Regions from separate parts of the Pseudoxanthomonas sp. CCNWLY206-1 genome, predicted to be linked through region 3. Evidence: riboswitches for the same ligand, from Rfam matches in the RefSeq annotation. Region 3 holds a riboswitch; each other region holds the start of a gene.
What was found. Region 3 has a riboswitch for cobalamin ahead of btuB (TonB-dependent vitamin B12 receptor). Riboswitches for the same ligand answer to the same signal wherever they lie in the genome.

Region 1 (5,242 bases), on a different contig from region 3:
TCCTTGGCGAGCGTCGTTTCCACCGCGGTTATCTCCTGGCTAAGCCATCGCGGGACCGGCGCGGCCAGCAGTGGCACCAATGCGACCAGCCATTGGATATGGGGTGAGCCAGCCAAGCACAAGCATCGTCCATCGCTGAACCATACCGCCACCGGCTACACGATCCACCATGCCATGTCGGTTTTCTGGGCGTACTGGTACGAACTTGCGACACGCAGGAGTCAGCCGGCACCGATGCTGGCGAGCAAGGCGGCCGCGACGGCCGCCATCGCCTATGTGGTGGATTACTATGTCGTTCCTCCGCGCCTGAATCCCGGTTTCGACCGGCATCTTTCGGCGCGCGGAATGCTGCTGACATATGCCGCCTTTGCCGCGGGATTGTGTGCGGCAAGCCTGGTGCGGCAACGACGCGCGGGACGGCTCACCATGCATGGCGAAGCCTCCGTCCACGCGCCGCCCAGGCAGCGCGGAATTCCAGCAGCGCCGGCAGAACGCACAACAGCAGCGCCGGCGCCAGCACCAAGAACCAGACCGCAGCCGCGAAAGGTGGCTGGCGCGCCACGAGCGTCCATCCGCGCTGCCAGGCCGCCGGCCACTCCGACCCCAGCAGGATCCCGAAAGCGATGATCGGCGCCATGTCCAGGATGCTGTGCACGTGCTGCTCGATCGGCGAGATAACGCGACGGCCAAAGGCCTGCCGCGTGTCCAGATAACCGAACACCGCATGCAGGGCCACGAGCAGCATTTCGATCGACAGCAGCGACAAGCTTGGCGCCAGCGCTAACCACAACACCAGCCCTGAACCGATGACAGCCAGCTGCAGCAAATGCATCCCCGATTCCCTGAGTCCTGAGGTACGCGGCAGATCGGTGCGCCAGTGGCACAGGAAATCGCCTGCACCGGCCAGCAGCCACAGCAGATAGCCGCCGTAGATCAGCGCTTGCGGCGAAGCTTCGATCACAGTGTCAATCACGAAGCGATGGCGGCGTCTTCCAGTTCGAACGACGCCAAAGGCGCCTCCGCCGGTCCGTTGAGCACCTTTCCGCTGACCGCATCGAAGCGCGAACCATGGCAGGGGCAATCCCAGGATTTTTCGGTGGCGCTCCAACGGACGGCACAGCCCAGGTGCGTGCATCGTGCGGAATAGGCATGCAACGCCCCGCTGCCATCGCGATAGACCGCGACGCGATGGAAACCACGCCGGATCACCGCGCCATCGCCCAATGCCAGTTCGTCCAGCCGCTGCTGATCGCCAGGCGCGATCCAGTCGCGATACTGCAGCACCACGTTGGCGTTCTCGCGCATCCATTCGCCGGCGCTCTTCACGATCTTGCGACGCGGATCGTACAACTCGGCCCAAGGATTCTCTCGGCCCTGAATCAGGTCGCTGATCAACAGTCCGGCGATGGTGCCGTGGGTGATGCCGTTGCCCGAATCGCCGGTGGCGACATACACGTTGTCCATGCCGCCCGCGTCCGCCCCGATGAACGCCAGGCCGTCGGCGGGTTCAATGATCTGGCCGGACCAGGCATGGGTGAATCCGGTAACGGCGGGAAAGCGCTCGCGCGTCCATTCCTGCAGCCGGACATAGGCCGTCGGGTCGTCTTCCTGTCCGGTCTTGTGGTCTTCGCCGCCAACGATGACAACCACTTCATCCGGGTTATCGCCGGGATCATGCAGGCGGACGTAGTGATAAGGATCACCGTCATCCCACATCAACGCATCGGGCACGGCGCCTCGCGGTGCGCGTCCGGCAACCACATAGGTTCGATACGCCGCCTGCTTGGTGTGCAGGGCGACCGTTTCGTGGAAAGGTACGTTGGTGGCGACGACAACGGCGGCGGCCGCTATCCGCTCACCGGTGTCCAAAACCAGCGCCGGTGACGCACCGCCTTGCACTTCGCCGACGCGCGCGCGGTGGAACCGCACGCCGCTGGCCTGTGCCGTTTCCGCCAGCGTCAGGAGATAGCTGGCGATATCGACGCGGGCCTGGTCCTCGAATCGAAGGATCGGGCCGAATCCTGGCAGTTCGGGCAGTCCTTCTTCCAGGTAGTCGACGCGCAAACCGGCGCGGCGCGCGGCGCGCAGCTCCTGCTGTAGCGGCTTGCAGCTGCCGTCATGCGGGAACAGAAACCCGGGTACTCGCTGGAACCCGCAATCGCGCAGTGCAGACGTCGCGATGTCTTCGATCCAGTCGATCGCGGCAACATGGCTGGCCGCCGCCAACCGCGCACCGACTTCGCCGTGCCAGCGCGCCAGTTGATAGAAGCGATCATCCAGCGCCGAAGCCAAGTGCGCGGTTGTCCGCAGTGTTTCGCCTTCGCCCAATCCTTGGCGATCTATCACGGTGACCTGCCGCCCTTCGCGCGCCAGGCAAACCGCGGTGCTCAGCCCGGCAATACCCGCGCCGATAACCACCACGTCCTGTTGCCCAACGGGCGCCCTGTCCACGAAGTGCGCCTCGGTAAACCCGGTCAACGAACCCCAGACAGGAAGCGTGCGCGCCGTCGTCATCGTTGTTACCTCCCAGGCGAACGCCATCACCGTTTTGTAGGAAGGCGTGTGCTTATCGATGTATTGGCAGCCCCACAGTGCGCAACGCGGCGTGGAAGAGAAGTGAATGCGAAAGACGGCGCGAGCCGCCACGACAGCTAGCGCGCAAGTTCCATATGCGAATTCCTTGGTAGGAGCAGCGTCCCGCCGCGAGCTTTTTGCCCGTTTTACCGTTTGCACGGAAGAGCCCGCGGCGGAGACACCGCTCCCACAAAGACGCCACATATCAGGCGCTTGACGCCAGCGCACAAGCGGCGTAATTTGCGCCTGCCGAGGTTTCCATCTCTTCATCCGGATGTAGAGATGGAATTGAAAGGGAAGCCGGTGCGGGGCCTGTCTGCCCCAATTCCGGCGCTGCCCCGCAGCGGTATTTGGAAACGAACTTCGCCAATCGCACTGATCCTCGCGGATCGGGAAGCGGCGAATAGTAGGTTCGCGTTTCGCAACAGCGCAACGCGTCGTCCATGAGCCCGAAGACCTGCCCCGGCCGGAAGACCTAACCATCTTCCGCTTGACCTGGAACTTCCGAGGGGAAGCACCGGGAACGCCCGCGTGCGACTGCCCGTGTGCGATTCCCTGCGCGTTGCTAAAGCGGTTCCGGTTCGCCCGCGGGGGCGGAGGTCGTTGCGCGGTGGTTCGATCAGCGCGCCGTTCCTTCGTTTCTCATCCGAAAAACGCATGAGGAAACGCACCATGACCCAAGTAACCACGCTCGGCTTTCCCCGCATCGGCGGCAAGCGAGAACTGAAACGCGCACTGGAAGCCTACTGGCAAGACGATACGCAAGGGCAAGCGCTGCTGGCTACCGCGCGCGAGCTGCGGCAGCGCCATTGGAACCTGCAGCAGCAGGCCGGTGCGGACACCGTGCCTTGCAATGACTTCTCGTTGTACGACCACGTGTTGGATACCGCATTCCTGTTCGACGCCATTCCTGGCGCCTACCGCGCATTGGCCGATGCCGATCCGTTGGCGGGCTACTTTGCCCTCGCACGCGGCAGGCAAAAGGATGGTGTCGACCTGCGGGCACTGGAGATGACCAAATGGTTCGACACCAACTACCACTACCTTGTGCCGGAACTGCACGCGCAGCAGGCGTTTCGCCTGCGCGGCGAAAAACCCGTCGCCGAGCTTTTGGAAGCTGTTGCGCAGGGCCATCGCGCCCGACCGGTGCTGCTGGGTCCGGTGAGTTTCCTGCGGTTGTCCAAGACGGTGGATGGCAGCGAGCCGCTGGCGCTGTTGGACAAACTGCTACCCGTGTATGCGGAACTATTGACCAAGTTGAAGCGCGCTGGCGCCGAGTGGGTGCAGATCGACGAGCCCTGCCTGGTGCTGGATTTGAGTGCTGCCGAACAGGCCGCGTATCGCGCGGCCTATGCGGCACTGGCCGATGTCGAACGGCCGCAACTGCTGCTGGCCACCTATTTCGGCAAGCTGGCGGACAATCTCTCGCTGACGGCAACGCTTCCCGTCGATGGTTTGCACATCGACCTTGTGCGCGGCCTGGATCAGCTGGACGACGTACTGAAAGTGCTGCCGAAGGGGCGCGTGCTATCGGCGGGTTTGATCGACGGCCGCAATGTCTGGCGGACCAATCTGGAAAACGCGCTGATCCTGGCGAAATATGCGCAAGGCCACGTCGGCGAAGAGCATCTGTGGCTGTCGCCTTCGTGCTCGTTGCTGCACGTTCCGATCGACGTCAGCGGCGAAACCGGCCTGGATACCGAACTACGCGACTGGCTGGCATTCGCGCGGCAGAAACTGGAAGAACTGCGTACGCTCGCCGACGCGCTGGACGGCGTCGCGACCGCTGGCGCCGCATTGGCGCTGGCGCGCGAACGCCAGGAATCGCGCCGGCGTTCGCCACGCGTGCATCGTCCCGAAGTGGCGGCACGCCTGGCCGGATTGGACCGTGGCGCGTCCCGGCGCTCATCGCCGCATGATGTACGCCGCGCACGGCAGGAGGCATGGCTGAGATTGCCGGCTTATCCGACCACGACGATAGGCTCATTTCCGCAGACGCCGGAAGTCCGCCATGCACGTGCGCAGAACAAGGCGGGGAAGCTCTCGGATGCGGACTACGACGCTTTCATCGCCGCCGAAATCGCGCGCTGCATCCAGGTGCAGGAAGAGATCGGCCTGGATGTGCTGGTCCATGGCGAGTTCGAGCGCAACGACATGGTGGAATACTTCGGCGAACAGCTCGATGGCTTCGCCTTCACCCACAACGGTTGGGTGCAGAGCTACGGTTCTCGCTGCGTCAAGCCGCCGATCATCTACGGCGACGTGCAGCGCCCGGCTCCCATGACGGTGCGCTGGACGCAGCATGCGCAATCGCTGACCACCCGCCCGATGAAAGGCATGCTGACCGGTCCGGTGACGGTGCTGCAATGGTCTTTTGTCCGCGACGACCAAGCGCGCGCCGACACCTGCCGGCAGATTGCCCTGGCATTACGCGATGAAGTGAACGACCTGGAGGCCGTGGGCATAGGTGTCATCCAGATCGACGAACCAGCATTGCGCGAGGGCCTGCCGCTGCGGCGCGGCGATTGGTCCACTTACCTGGCGTGGGCGGTGGAATGCTTCCGCATTACCGCGTCGGGCGTGGCCGACGAAACCCAGATCCACACCCATATGTGCTACGCGGAATTCAACGACATCATCGAAGCGGTGGCGGCGATGGATGCCGACG
Region 2 (5,242 bases), on a different contig from region 3:
ACCTTGAATGGAACCTTCGGCCTGTTTGATGGCATCGCGGACTTCCGGTGTCCACTGGCCCAGCTTTTTCAGTTCTTCCACCAGGTAGCGATTGATCTGCAGGAAATCGCCGGACAGGGTTTCGCGCTTGAACAAGTTGCTGACCTGCGGCTCCACGCATTCGTAACAACCCGCAATCGATGCGATGGTGGCGGTCGGGGCAATGGCGATCAGCAGCGAATTGCGCAGCCCATGTTGTTTGATCCGTTCGCGCAACGCGTCCCAGCGCTCGGGATTCTCCGGCGTCACACCCCAGGCATCGAACTGCAGTTCGCCATCGGCCGCGCGCGTATCGGCGAAGGAGGGATGCTTGCCGCGTTCCTGCGCCAGTTCCACCGAGGTTTCAAGCGCATGGAAATAGATGGTCTCGGCGATCTTCGCCGATAATGCGCGCGCTTCGCTGCTGTCGAAAGGCAGTCGCAGTTTGAAGAACACGTCCTGCAAGCCCATCACGCCCAAACCAACCGGGCGCCAGCGCAGGTTGCCGCGACGTGCGGATTCGATGGGGTAGAAATTCAGATCGATCACTCGGTCCAACTGGCGCACGGCCAAGCGCACGGTTTCGGCCAGCTTGTCGAAATCGAACGCGCCGTAGCCGGTCTCCGGATCGCTGTCGAAATGCCGGCCCAGATTGATGGAACCCAGATTGCACACCGCCGTCTCTTCGGCCGAGGTCACTTCCAGGATTTCCGTGCACAGATTGGACAGGTGGATCACATTGCCAGCGCGCAACGTCTGGTTGCTGGCGCGGTTGCATTTGTCCTTGAACGTCATCCAACCGTTCCCGGTCTGTGCCAGCGTGCGCATCATGCGGCCATAGAGCTCGCGTGCCTTGATCGACTTGATCGCCTTGCCCTGCGCTTCGGCTTGTTCGTACGCGCGCTCGAATGCTTCGCCATACAGATCAGTGAACTCCGGCACGACGCGCGGATCGAACAGCGACCAGTCCGCATCGGCTTCCACCCGCTTCATGAAAAGATCCGGCACCCAATTGGCCAGGTTGAGGTTATGGGTGCGGCGCGCTTCGTCGCCCGTGTTCTCGCGCAGCTCCAAAAACTCCTCGACGTCGGCATGCCACGGTTCCAGATATACGCAAGCCGCGCCCTTGCGCTTGCCGCCCTGGTTCACCGCCGCCACAGAGGAATCCAGCGTCTTCAGCCACGGCACGATGCCGTTGGAATGGCCGTTGGTGGATTTGATCAGCGAGCCCCGCGAACGCACGCGCGTATAGCTGACGCCGATGCCGCCGCTGAACTTGGAAAGCTGCGCGATGTCGCCGTACTTCTGGTAGATGGATTCCAGCGAGTCCTGCGGCGAATCCAACAGGAAGCAACTCGACAGCTGCTCATGCGTGGTGCCGGAGTTGAACAATGTCGGCGAACTGGGCAGGTAATCCAGGTTGCCCATGCGGCGGTACAGCGCCAAGGCCTCCGTTACGTCTTCGCTCAATGCGCAGGCGATGCGCAGGAAGAACTGCTGCGGCGTCTCGATCACCTTGCGCGTGTGCGGGTGACGCAGCAGGTAGCGGTCGTACAGCGTGCGCAAACCGAAATAGTCGAACTGCAGATCCAGCGACGCATCCAACGCATCATTGAGCTTGCGCGCATTGGTCTGCACGAACCCGAGCAGGCGTTCGTTGATCAGGCCGACCTCATGGCCGCGCGTGATCGATTGCGAGAACGCATGGATTTCCTGTCCCGTCACTTCCTTGGTGATGTACCCCGCCAGCAGGCGTGCGGCCAGGCGGCTGTACTCGGGTTCCTCGGCGGTCAGCAGCGCGGCGGTACGGATGGACAACTCGTCCAGTTCGCGGGTGCTGGCGCCGTCGTACAAACCGGAGATGGTGCGCGTGGCGACGCGCATCGGATCGATGGCGTGCAGCCCTTCGCAGTTGCGCTGCACCGCGCGCACGATCTTGTTCAAGTCCACCGGTTCGCGGCTGCCGTTGCGCTTGGTCACGCTCATCGCGGTGGCGGTGGGTGGCGGCGTCAGCAGGAACGTATTGTTGACGGACGGGTCTTCGCCGGTGGCAACGGCCACGGCGGCCGCATCGGTCTGGGACAGGGTCTGATTCACGGGTATTCCTCCATGCGATGCACGCAGCGGCCCGTCCCTCGCAGGGCAGCGCAGGGCCGGTGAATCGACAGGATGGGAAAGCGGCGTCGCAAGGTCAGCGACAGCGGAGGTTCCGCGGCTGGCCTTGCTTCACCAGCCATCTCCCCCCGGAGATTCCGCGGCCGGCACCGCGCGGTGTGCTTCGCGCGGCTGTCGGCAGGTCTTCGGACTCGTGGACGCGGAAAGCTTCTGCTTTCCCCCTAGCCCGCCGCTTCCCAAGGTCCGTGCCTCAGTGCCAATGGCGAGTTCGTTTCCACATACCGCTGCGGGGCAGTGCCGGAATTGGCTCCTCAGAGCCGCACCGGCTTCCCTTTTCATCCAGCGGTGTGGTCGCTGGAACCGACGGGCACAACATAGTGTGGTGTCACCTATCAGTCAACACCAAATGTAGTGTGGAACAGAAATGTTTTCGCGAGGAGGGTTTCACGACGGTCGTCGCCTATGAGATCAAATCAGAATCGAGATGAGGTCATGGGGAAGGCGGCAGTGATTCGAAAAGCCACTGTAGGAGCGGCGTCCCGCCGCGAGCTCTTCGCTTTTATCGCGATCTGAGGAAAGAGCTCGCGGCGGGACGCCGCTCCTACGTGTATGAGAATGGTAGATCGCGATCGCGAAAAACTACCCCGAAGTAAGCACATACCCCGTGCCGCGAACCGCGCGCAGGGGGAAATCCTCTCCCGATAACTTGCTGGCTTTCTGGCGCAGGCGGTGGACGATCACTTCCAGCCGGTGCGGATCGAAATCGTAGATGTTGTGGGTGAAACGGGCGACGAGTTCTTCCCTGGATATAACGTTATCTGGGCGGGCAATAAGCGGCTCGATCAAGACGCGTTCGTTACCGGTGATATGTACCCGTACGCCGCCGGGCGATATCAACGCCCAGCCTTCCGGATCCAGGCGCCAGGTCCTTGGGGCTTCTGCCGCCGTGGTCGGCGGCGTATGGGAAGCCATCTGTCTTCGCAGCACGCTGCGCAGCGTTGCTGCCAGCAGTTCCATGTCGATTGGCTTGAGCAAATAAGCATCCGCGCCATCGTTCAGTCCCTGGACGTACTGCGCCTTGGTGTGCCCACCACCGGTCAGCATCACGATGCCCGCATCGGTCGCCTCGCGCAGGTTCCGGGTCAGCGTGAAGCCGCTCTCGTCCGGCAGGCCGATGTCCACGAGGAATAGGGAAAAGCATTGCGTAAGGACGGCGCGATACGTCTCCTTGGCGCTTCCCACGCCCGTCACGCTCCTGAAACCGCAATCACGCAGCCCGGGAATCAGGATCTGTTCCCGCATTTCCTCATGGTCTTCGACGACCAGGATGCTCTGTTGGTGAATGGTTGCGTTGTCTTCCCGCTGCGTTCGCCGCCCTTGGCCGAACCGCGGGGCTGTGCCATCGCTTCTGTCGCGCCCGTGACCTCTGATGAGGCCGTGCGTTCCGCTGCCGCACGTGTCCTGCAACTTGACCCTTCTCAAAACACTTTCCCCTGTGGATCGCTACGCACGCACGCGCCGGGCCGTCCGTCTTCCTCCCATGTCCCGCGTAAACGCGAATACATAAATGAGAGTCTTCCGAGATTTTCGGGCGTGTAATCCCAACTACTGGTTGTTAGCTTGTGATGAAAAAAATGCAAGCACAAGGGCAAAGCCGCGTATTTTCCGCGTCGGATTTCCAAGAATCCTACCGGCGTCTCAAAGTTGAAGCGCCACCGCTCAGACCTTGCAGACTCGGAAAAAATTACGAAAAGATTATCCGCGGGCGTCAGTACACAATCGCCGCATGGATGCGTCCCTCCGCTCACGTATCGAAACCTTGGCCGATGGGTTGCACTGGCAGGCGCTCGAAGACGGCCAACACGCGGTGATCAAACGTCGCCGCTCGGCGCAGGCTGGATTCTTCGCCATGGAAGCGCATGGACTGACGTTGCTGGCAACCGTGGGCGGCCTACGTGTCCCGCGGGTGCATGCGGTGGCGGAAGATGCTTTGGTGATCGAGAATTTGGGGCGCGGTCGGCCTGGCAGCGCCGCATGGGAGCGCGCGGGCCGCGCCCTGGCGCGTCAGCACCGATGCACTGCGGAAGAATTCGGGCTGGATCGCGACGGCTGGTGCGGCGACAGTGCCCAACGCAATACACGCATGCAGGATGGCTGGCGCTTTTTCGCCGAATGCCGGTTGTTACCGCAGACACGGCGTGCGCGTGATGCCGGACTGCTCGGTGCCAACGATAGTTCGAATGTGGAGCGGATCTGCGCCGAGTTACCTGCGTTGATTCCAAAGCAGCCACCGGCGTTGCTGCATGGCGACCTGTGGCTGGGCAATCTGCATCCCTGCGCCGACGGTGAACTGGCGTTGATCGACGCTGGCGCCGTGCACTACGGCTGGGCGGAAGCCGATCTGGCGATGCTGACATTGTTTGGCGAACCGCCTGCGGTGTTCTTCGATGCGTATCAGTCGGAAGCAGGCATCGGCAGCGATTGGCGCGAACGCATTCCGGTCTACAACCTCTACCACCTGCTCAATCATCTCAACCTGTTCGGCAGCAGCTACTTGCAGGCCGTGCGCAATGCCATGAGCCGTGCAGGAACCGCGTGACACCGTCATGTAAGACGCACCTATGCATGTAGGAGCGGCGTCCCGCCGCTCCTACATGGGCATGGGATTCTGTTTTAACCACCCATCTCTTTCAGCAGAAGCGGCAATGCATCCGCCGCGGTCGTGCGCCAATGCATGTCCACGTGCGGTGTGAGCGCGGTGTCGTCGGGGTTGATCTCCACCACCTTCGCGCCGTGTTGCTGGGCCACCGCGGGCAGGCCCGCGGCAGGGTAGACCAGGCCGGAGGTGCCGATGACCAGCATCAGGTCGCAACGGTCCGCGGCGGCTTCCGCGCGTGCCCAGGCGTACTCGGGCAGGGCTTCACCAAACCACACGACGCCCGGGCGGATATCGCCGCCACAATGAGGGCAGGTGGGCGGCGTCAGACGCAGCACGGCTGCTTGCGGTTTCATCGGGTCCAAAGGAGCCGTATAGGGTTGCGCGCAGTCGAAGCAGCGCAAGGCGAACAGGCTGCCATGCACGTGTGCGGACACTTGGCTGCCGGCGCGT
Region 3 (5,242 bases):
TCGAAACCGTGACCGACAGCGTCCAGGCCTCCGTGGCCAAGGCGACCAAGACGGCCAAAGCTGCCAAGTAAGTAGGAGCGCCGCTTTGGCGGCGTCCCGAGGGTAGGAGCGGCGTCCCGCAGCGAGCTCTTCCTGCCAGATCGCACTAGCTTCAGAAAAACCTGTTTTACGCACGGCTCCCCTCCCTCCGTGCGGCCGACCCGGCAGCCCCCACGCTGCCGGGTTTTTTATTGGCTAAAAAATTTCGGCGGAATAACAAGCCTCCACGGCGTTTCGCGGACTCCCATGCCGTCATCCCAGCGAAGGCTGGGATCCATCTTGCTCTCAAGTGAAAAGCCAATGGATCCCAGCTTTCGCTGGGATGACGATGCGGAGAACCTTTGTATTACTCAGACTTGAGCCAATTGGCAGCTCAGCCTCAGACCCACCGCGCGCGCAGCGCACGCTACGGGGGCAGAGTCAGGTACCGCGCCAGCGCACGCGCATCCGCCGCTGGCGCATACGGAAGACGACCCCAACAAGGCACCGGCATCCGCGATTGCAACAGCGCGAAGTTTTCATCGCGGCGTTCCATCTGCGGGTCTACCTCGTTGGCGATCCAGCCCACCAGCCTGGCGCCATCCGCCAGCACCGCGCGCGCGGTGAGCCGCGCGTGGTTCAGGCAGCCCAGGCGCATGCCGATCACCAGCACCACCGGCAAGCCCAGTGCTTCCACCAGATGGCGCTGGTCCAGCGTTGCGGTCAGCGGCGCGGCCCAACCGCCTACGCCTTCCACGACGATCACGTCGGCTTGCGCGCGTAGTCGTTCGAAGGCGGCAAGGATGGGCTCCAGCGTGATCTCCACACCCGCTTCGCACGCGGCGATCTCCGGCGCCAGTGGTTGTGGCAAGGCGTAGGGGTTGAGATCGACGTAGGCCGGCACCGGATCGCTGGCGGACTGCAGGGCCAGAGCATCTTCGTTGCGCCAACCCTCCGCAGTCGCATCGCAACCGCTGGCGACGGGTTTCATGCCTACGGCGTGCAGTCCTTGGGCACGCAAGGCATGCAGCAAAGCGGTGCTCGCCATTGTCTTGCCCGCGCCGGTGTCGGTGCCGGTGACGAAGACGCTATTCACTTTTCACCTCGCCGCGGGCAAAACCGAACGTCCAGGTCCGCTTGCGTCCGTATTCCCACCATTACTGCGTTGTTCTTCCTATGCATCGGGCCATGATAAGACCGCGCACCGCCGGGCCATCCATAAAGGGCTAAAATCAAGCAATGTCATTCGCCAACCAGACTTTGACCGGCAGCAAGCCGGAACAGTACGCGCAGCTGCTGGCCCAGGCGCGCGCGCTGGTAGCCGGTGAAACCGACCGCATCGCCAACGCCGCCAATCTGTCGGCGCTGGCGTATCACTCGCTGCCGGATCTGAATTGGGTCGGGTTCTATTTCTACGATGGCAACGAGCTGGTGGTGGGCCCCTTCCAGGGATTGCCGGCCTGTGTGCGCATCGCTTTGGACAAGGGCGTCTGCGGCGCCGCGGCACGTACCCGCCAGACACAGCGTGTGGAAGACGTCGACGCCTTTCCCGGCCATATCGCCTGCGATGCGGCGTCGCGGTCGGAACTGGTGGTGCCACTGGTGAAGGACGATCGCTTGATCGGGGTGTTCGATCTGGATAGTCCACGCGTCGGCCGCTTCGACGAGGAAGACCAGCAGGGCCTGGAAGCCATCGCCCAGGCATTCCTGGAATCGCTGGCATGACCGTCAAACTGCGCAATATCGGCCCGAAGTCGGCCGCATGGCTGCGACAGGTGGGCCTGCGGACGGGAGAAGACCTGGCCGCGGTCGGATCGGTGGAAGCCTTCATGCGGGTCAAGCGCGCCGGCTTCCGTCCCAGTCTCAACCTGCTGTACGCATTGGAAGGCGCGTTGCTGGATTGCCATTGGCAGCAGCTGCCGGAGCACCGCCGCGGCGAACTGCTGGTGGCCTACGATGCCGCCGCCGCGCTGCTGCCTCCGCCGCGCGGGCGGCCCGCCGCTGCGCCGGTAACCACGACGCAGGGCTCCCAGGATGACGAAGGCGCCGCGCCGTCGTTCGACATGTTCGATTCCCCCAGCGGCGGCGGCGACAGCGACGACTGAGCCAAGGATCTTACGTTGGCTGTCAGCCTGTCATAGCGGCAGTGTCGGCATGACCATCCTGTGGGAGCGATGTAAGTCGCGACCGGAAATATCAACGTCGCGACTTACATCGCTCCCACAAGGAGTTCATCCGCGCCTCTGTAGAGCCGGGCACGCTGAGCCGGGCACGTTGTTCCCCGCACAAGCACATCTGCGCCTATAATCTCGGCGCTTCAAGGTGACCTGCTGGCGGATCTCGCCATCGGGTTGAAACGGGAAGCCGGTGAGCCAAACAGGCAATTCCGGCGCTGCCCCCGCAACGGTAAGCGAGTAGCACCAAGGCAACCGCCACTGTGCGACGCACGGGAAGGCGCCAAGGTCGAGCGCGATAGCGCGCTCATTCGCAAGCCCGGAGACCGGCCTTGGAGCTCACTGGTTGCGATGCGGAGGGCGTCGCGGCGTGCCGTGCGCCGCGTGCGCACCGTTCGCTCGCTTTCCCTTTTTCCTCGCGACTCCACGTTCCGCTATGCGCTTGTGCGCGATGGAGTTGATTCATGTCGTTCCGGTTTCCGGCTTTCCGTACCCTTTCTCTGGCCATCGCGCTGGGCCTTCCCGTTGTGGCGGCTGCGCAAAGCGGCGACAGCATCACTGACGACAATGCGACCGATCTGGACGAAGTGATCGTCACCGGCACCCGCACTGAAGTCTCGGTGCGGGACAGCCTGGTACCGGCGCAGGTGATCGGCCGCGCCGAGATCGAACGCAGCCAGGCACGATCGCTGTCGGAATTGCTGCGCGGCCGCGCCGGTGTCGGCTTTTCCAATCAGGGCGGCCTGGGCAAGATCACCACACTCAATTTGCGCGGGACCGAATCGGATCACGTGCTGGTGCTGATCGATGGTGTCCGCATCGGCTCCGCCACCGCCGGCCTGCCCGCGCTACAGGACCTGCCGATCGATCAGATCGAACGCGTTGAAATCGTGCGTGGTCCACGTTCCAGTCTCTATGGTTCGGAAGCCATTGGCGGCGTCATCCAGATCTTCACCCGTCGTGGCGGCAAGGGCTTGTCGCGCAACTTCCGCGTTGGTGGCGGCAGCAACAACCTGCGCGAAGCCAGCGGTGGTTTCAGCTATGGCGGCGAACGTGCTTGGTTGGGCGCCAGCGCGGCCTACCAGAAGACCGACGGCATCAATGCGTGCCGGGGCACCGCCGGTGATTCAGCCAATCCTTTCGGCGCCGGCTGCTTCACCGACGAGCCCGACCACGATGGTTATCGCAACGTGTCGTTGAATGTGCGCGGCGGTTTGCGCTTCGGCAATGCCTGGACGCTGGAAGGCAATTTCCTCAACGCCGACGGCGAGAACGAGTACGACGGAAGCTTCGTCAATCGTTCGGAAACTTTGCAGCAGGTGATCGGCGGCAAGCTGCGTTACGCACCTTCGGACAAGTTGAACGTGGTGCTGTCGGTCGGCCGCAACAAGGATCATTCGGACGATTATCTGGATGAACTGTTCATGGGCGTCTTCCAGACACGCCGCGACATGGCGTCGTTGCAAGCCGACTTCGGCCTGGCGGAAGGGCAACTGTTGACGGCCGGCCTGGATTGGCAGGACGACGTGGTGAAGAGCGATACCGAATTCACCGGCACCAGCCGCGACAACAAAGCCGGCTTCGTCGAATACCAAGGCACGTTTGGCAAGCACCAACTGCAGGCCAGCCTGCGCCAGGACGATAACGAACAGTTCGGCGATCACGCCACCGGCAGCGTTGGCTATGGCCTGTCGCTGGGCAAGGGCCTGAAGCTGACGGCCAGCTACGCCACTGGTTTCAAGGCGCCGACGATCAACGACCTGTACTACCCCTTCTTCGGCAATCCTGATCTGAAACCGGAATCGTCCAAAAGCCTGAACGTGGGTGTCGCACAGTACGCGGACAGCTGGAACTGGACCTTCAACGTGTTCGAGAATCGCGTGGACGATCTGGTTTCTTATGACTCCAGCATCTTCCTGCCGAACAACATCGACAAGGCGCGTATCCGCGGTGCCGAATTCACTTTCGATACGCAGATCGCCGGCTTCGATATTTCCACTCAACTGAGCCACGCGGATCCGCGCAATCGTACGCGCACCACGCCGACCGGCGCGGACAACCTCAACTACGATAACCTGCTGGCCCGCCGCGCACGTAATACCGGCCGCATCGATATCGATCGCCGCTTCGGCGATTTCCGCATCGGCACCACCCTGGTCGGTGCCAGCCACCGCTACGACGATGCCGCCAACCAGGTGCGTCTGGCGGGCTATGGCACGCTCGATCTGCGGGTGGAGTACGCGATCAACGATGAGTGGACGTTGCAGGCGCGCGCCAACAATGTGTTCGACCGCGAATATGAAACCGTGGCTTGGTACAACCAGCGCGGTCGTGAGTATGGATTGAGCCTGCGGTATCAGGCGCAGGATTGATCCGCGTTTCCCTTGTTTATATCAGCCCGGCTTCGGCCGGGCTTTTTTCTCGTGGTTGTTTGCACGCACTCATCGTGTGGGAGCGACGTGAGTCGCGACCGGAAACATCAACGTCGCGACTCACGTCGCTCCCACAAGGTTGGTTTATCGCTTTGCACCGTTCCCGGCGCGAGCTCTTCGCTTCTACGCGATCTGATGGGAAGAGCTCGCGGCGGGACGCCGCTCCGCGCCCCGATTACCGCTCAACATGCGCGTTCAAGAGCGCGCCGCAGCGCGTCCGGGTGGCGAACGGAGGGCTTCGTTCTTACGCGATCTGTTGGGAAGAGCTCGCGGCGGGACGCCGCTCCTACAAAAGCGACGAACCACACAAGGCTTACAAAGGAATTAATCCGCTCTACACGGCATCGAACAACGAGCCCTGCTCCACCACTTCTTCGCGCTCGCGGAATCCCGACAATCCCACACCCACCAACCGGTAAAGCGTGTCCGGCGGCAGGTCCACGCGGTCGCGCAGCGACAGCGCGATAGTGGTGAATTCTTCGACCGAGGCGGGCGGAACGTCGGGCGTAAAGCTGCGGGTAAGAATGCGGAACTGCGCGGTCTTGAGTTTCAGCACCACGGTATGGCCCACGCGCTCGGTCTTGCGCGTGGCTTCCCAGGTTTTTCCCGCCAGTTGTC

Region 1: it holds a riboswitch for cobalamin, as region 3 does, so the genes downstream of both, metE (5-methyltetrahydropteroyltriglutamate--homocysteine S-methyltransferase) here and btuB (TonB-dependent vitamin B12 receptor) in region 3, are expected to answer to the same signal.
Region 2: it holds a riboswitch for cobalamin, as region 3 does, so the genes downstream of both, AADW18_RS13000 (ribonucleoside-diphosphate reductase subunit alpha) here and btuB (TonB-dependent vitamin B12 receptor) in region 3, are expected to answer to the same signal.

Annotation. Positions count from the first base shown of each region.
Region 1 covers NZ_JBDKXI010000005.1:174,525-179,766, forward strand. The annotation lists gene AADW18_RS12970 (hypothetical protein) at 1-116, opposite strand, end outside; gene AADW18_RS12975 (hypothetical protein) at 422-973, opposite strand; gene AADW18_RS12980 (FAD-dependent oxidoreductase) at 970-2,514, opposite strand; cobalamin riboswitch at 2,810-3,054, shown strand; gene metE (5-methyltetrahydropteroyltriglutamate--homocysteine S-methyltransferase) at 3,247-5,242, shown strand, end outside.
Region 2 covers NZ_JBDKXI010000005.1:182,001-187,242, forward strand. The annotation lists gene AADW18_RS13000 (ribonucleoside-diphosphate reductase subunit alpha) at 1-2,004, opposite strand, end outside; cobalamin riboswitch at 2,292-2,513, opposite strand; gene AADW18_RS13005 (response regulator transcription factor) at 2,773-3,615, opposite strand; gene AADW18_RS13010 (fructosamine kinase family protein) at 3,920-4,732, shown strand; gene AADW18_RS13015 (NAD-dependent deacylase) at 4,807-5,242, opposite strand, start outside.
Region 3 covers NZ_JBDKXI010000006.1:208,527-213,768, reverse strand. The annotation lists gene AADW18_RS14925 (phasin family protein) at 1-71, shown strand, start outside; gene bioD (dethiobiotin synthase) at 446-1,114, opposite strand; gene AADW18_RS14915 (GAF domain-containing protein) at 1,258-1,743, shown strand; gene AADW18_RS14910 (TfoX/Sxy family protein) at 1,740-2,123, shown strand; cobalamin riboswitch at 2,322-2,542, shown strand; gene btuB (TonB-dependent vitamin B12 receptor) at 2,657-4,564, shown strand; gene dinB (DNA polymerase IV) at 4,959-5,242, opposite strand, start outside.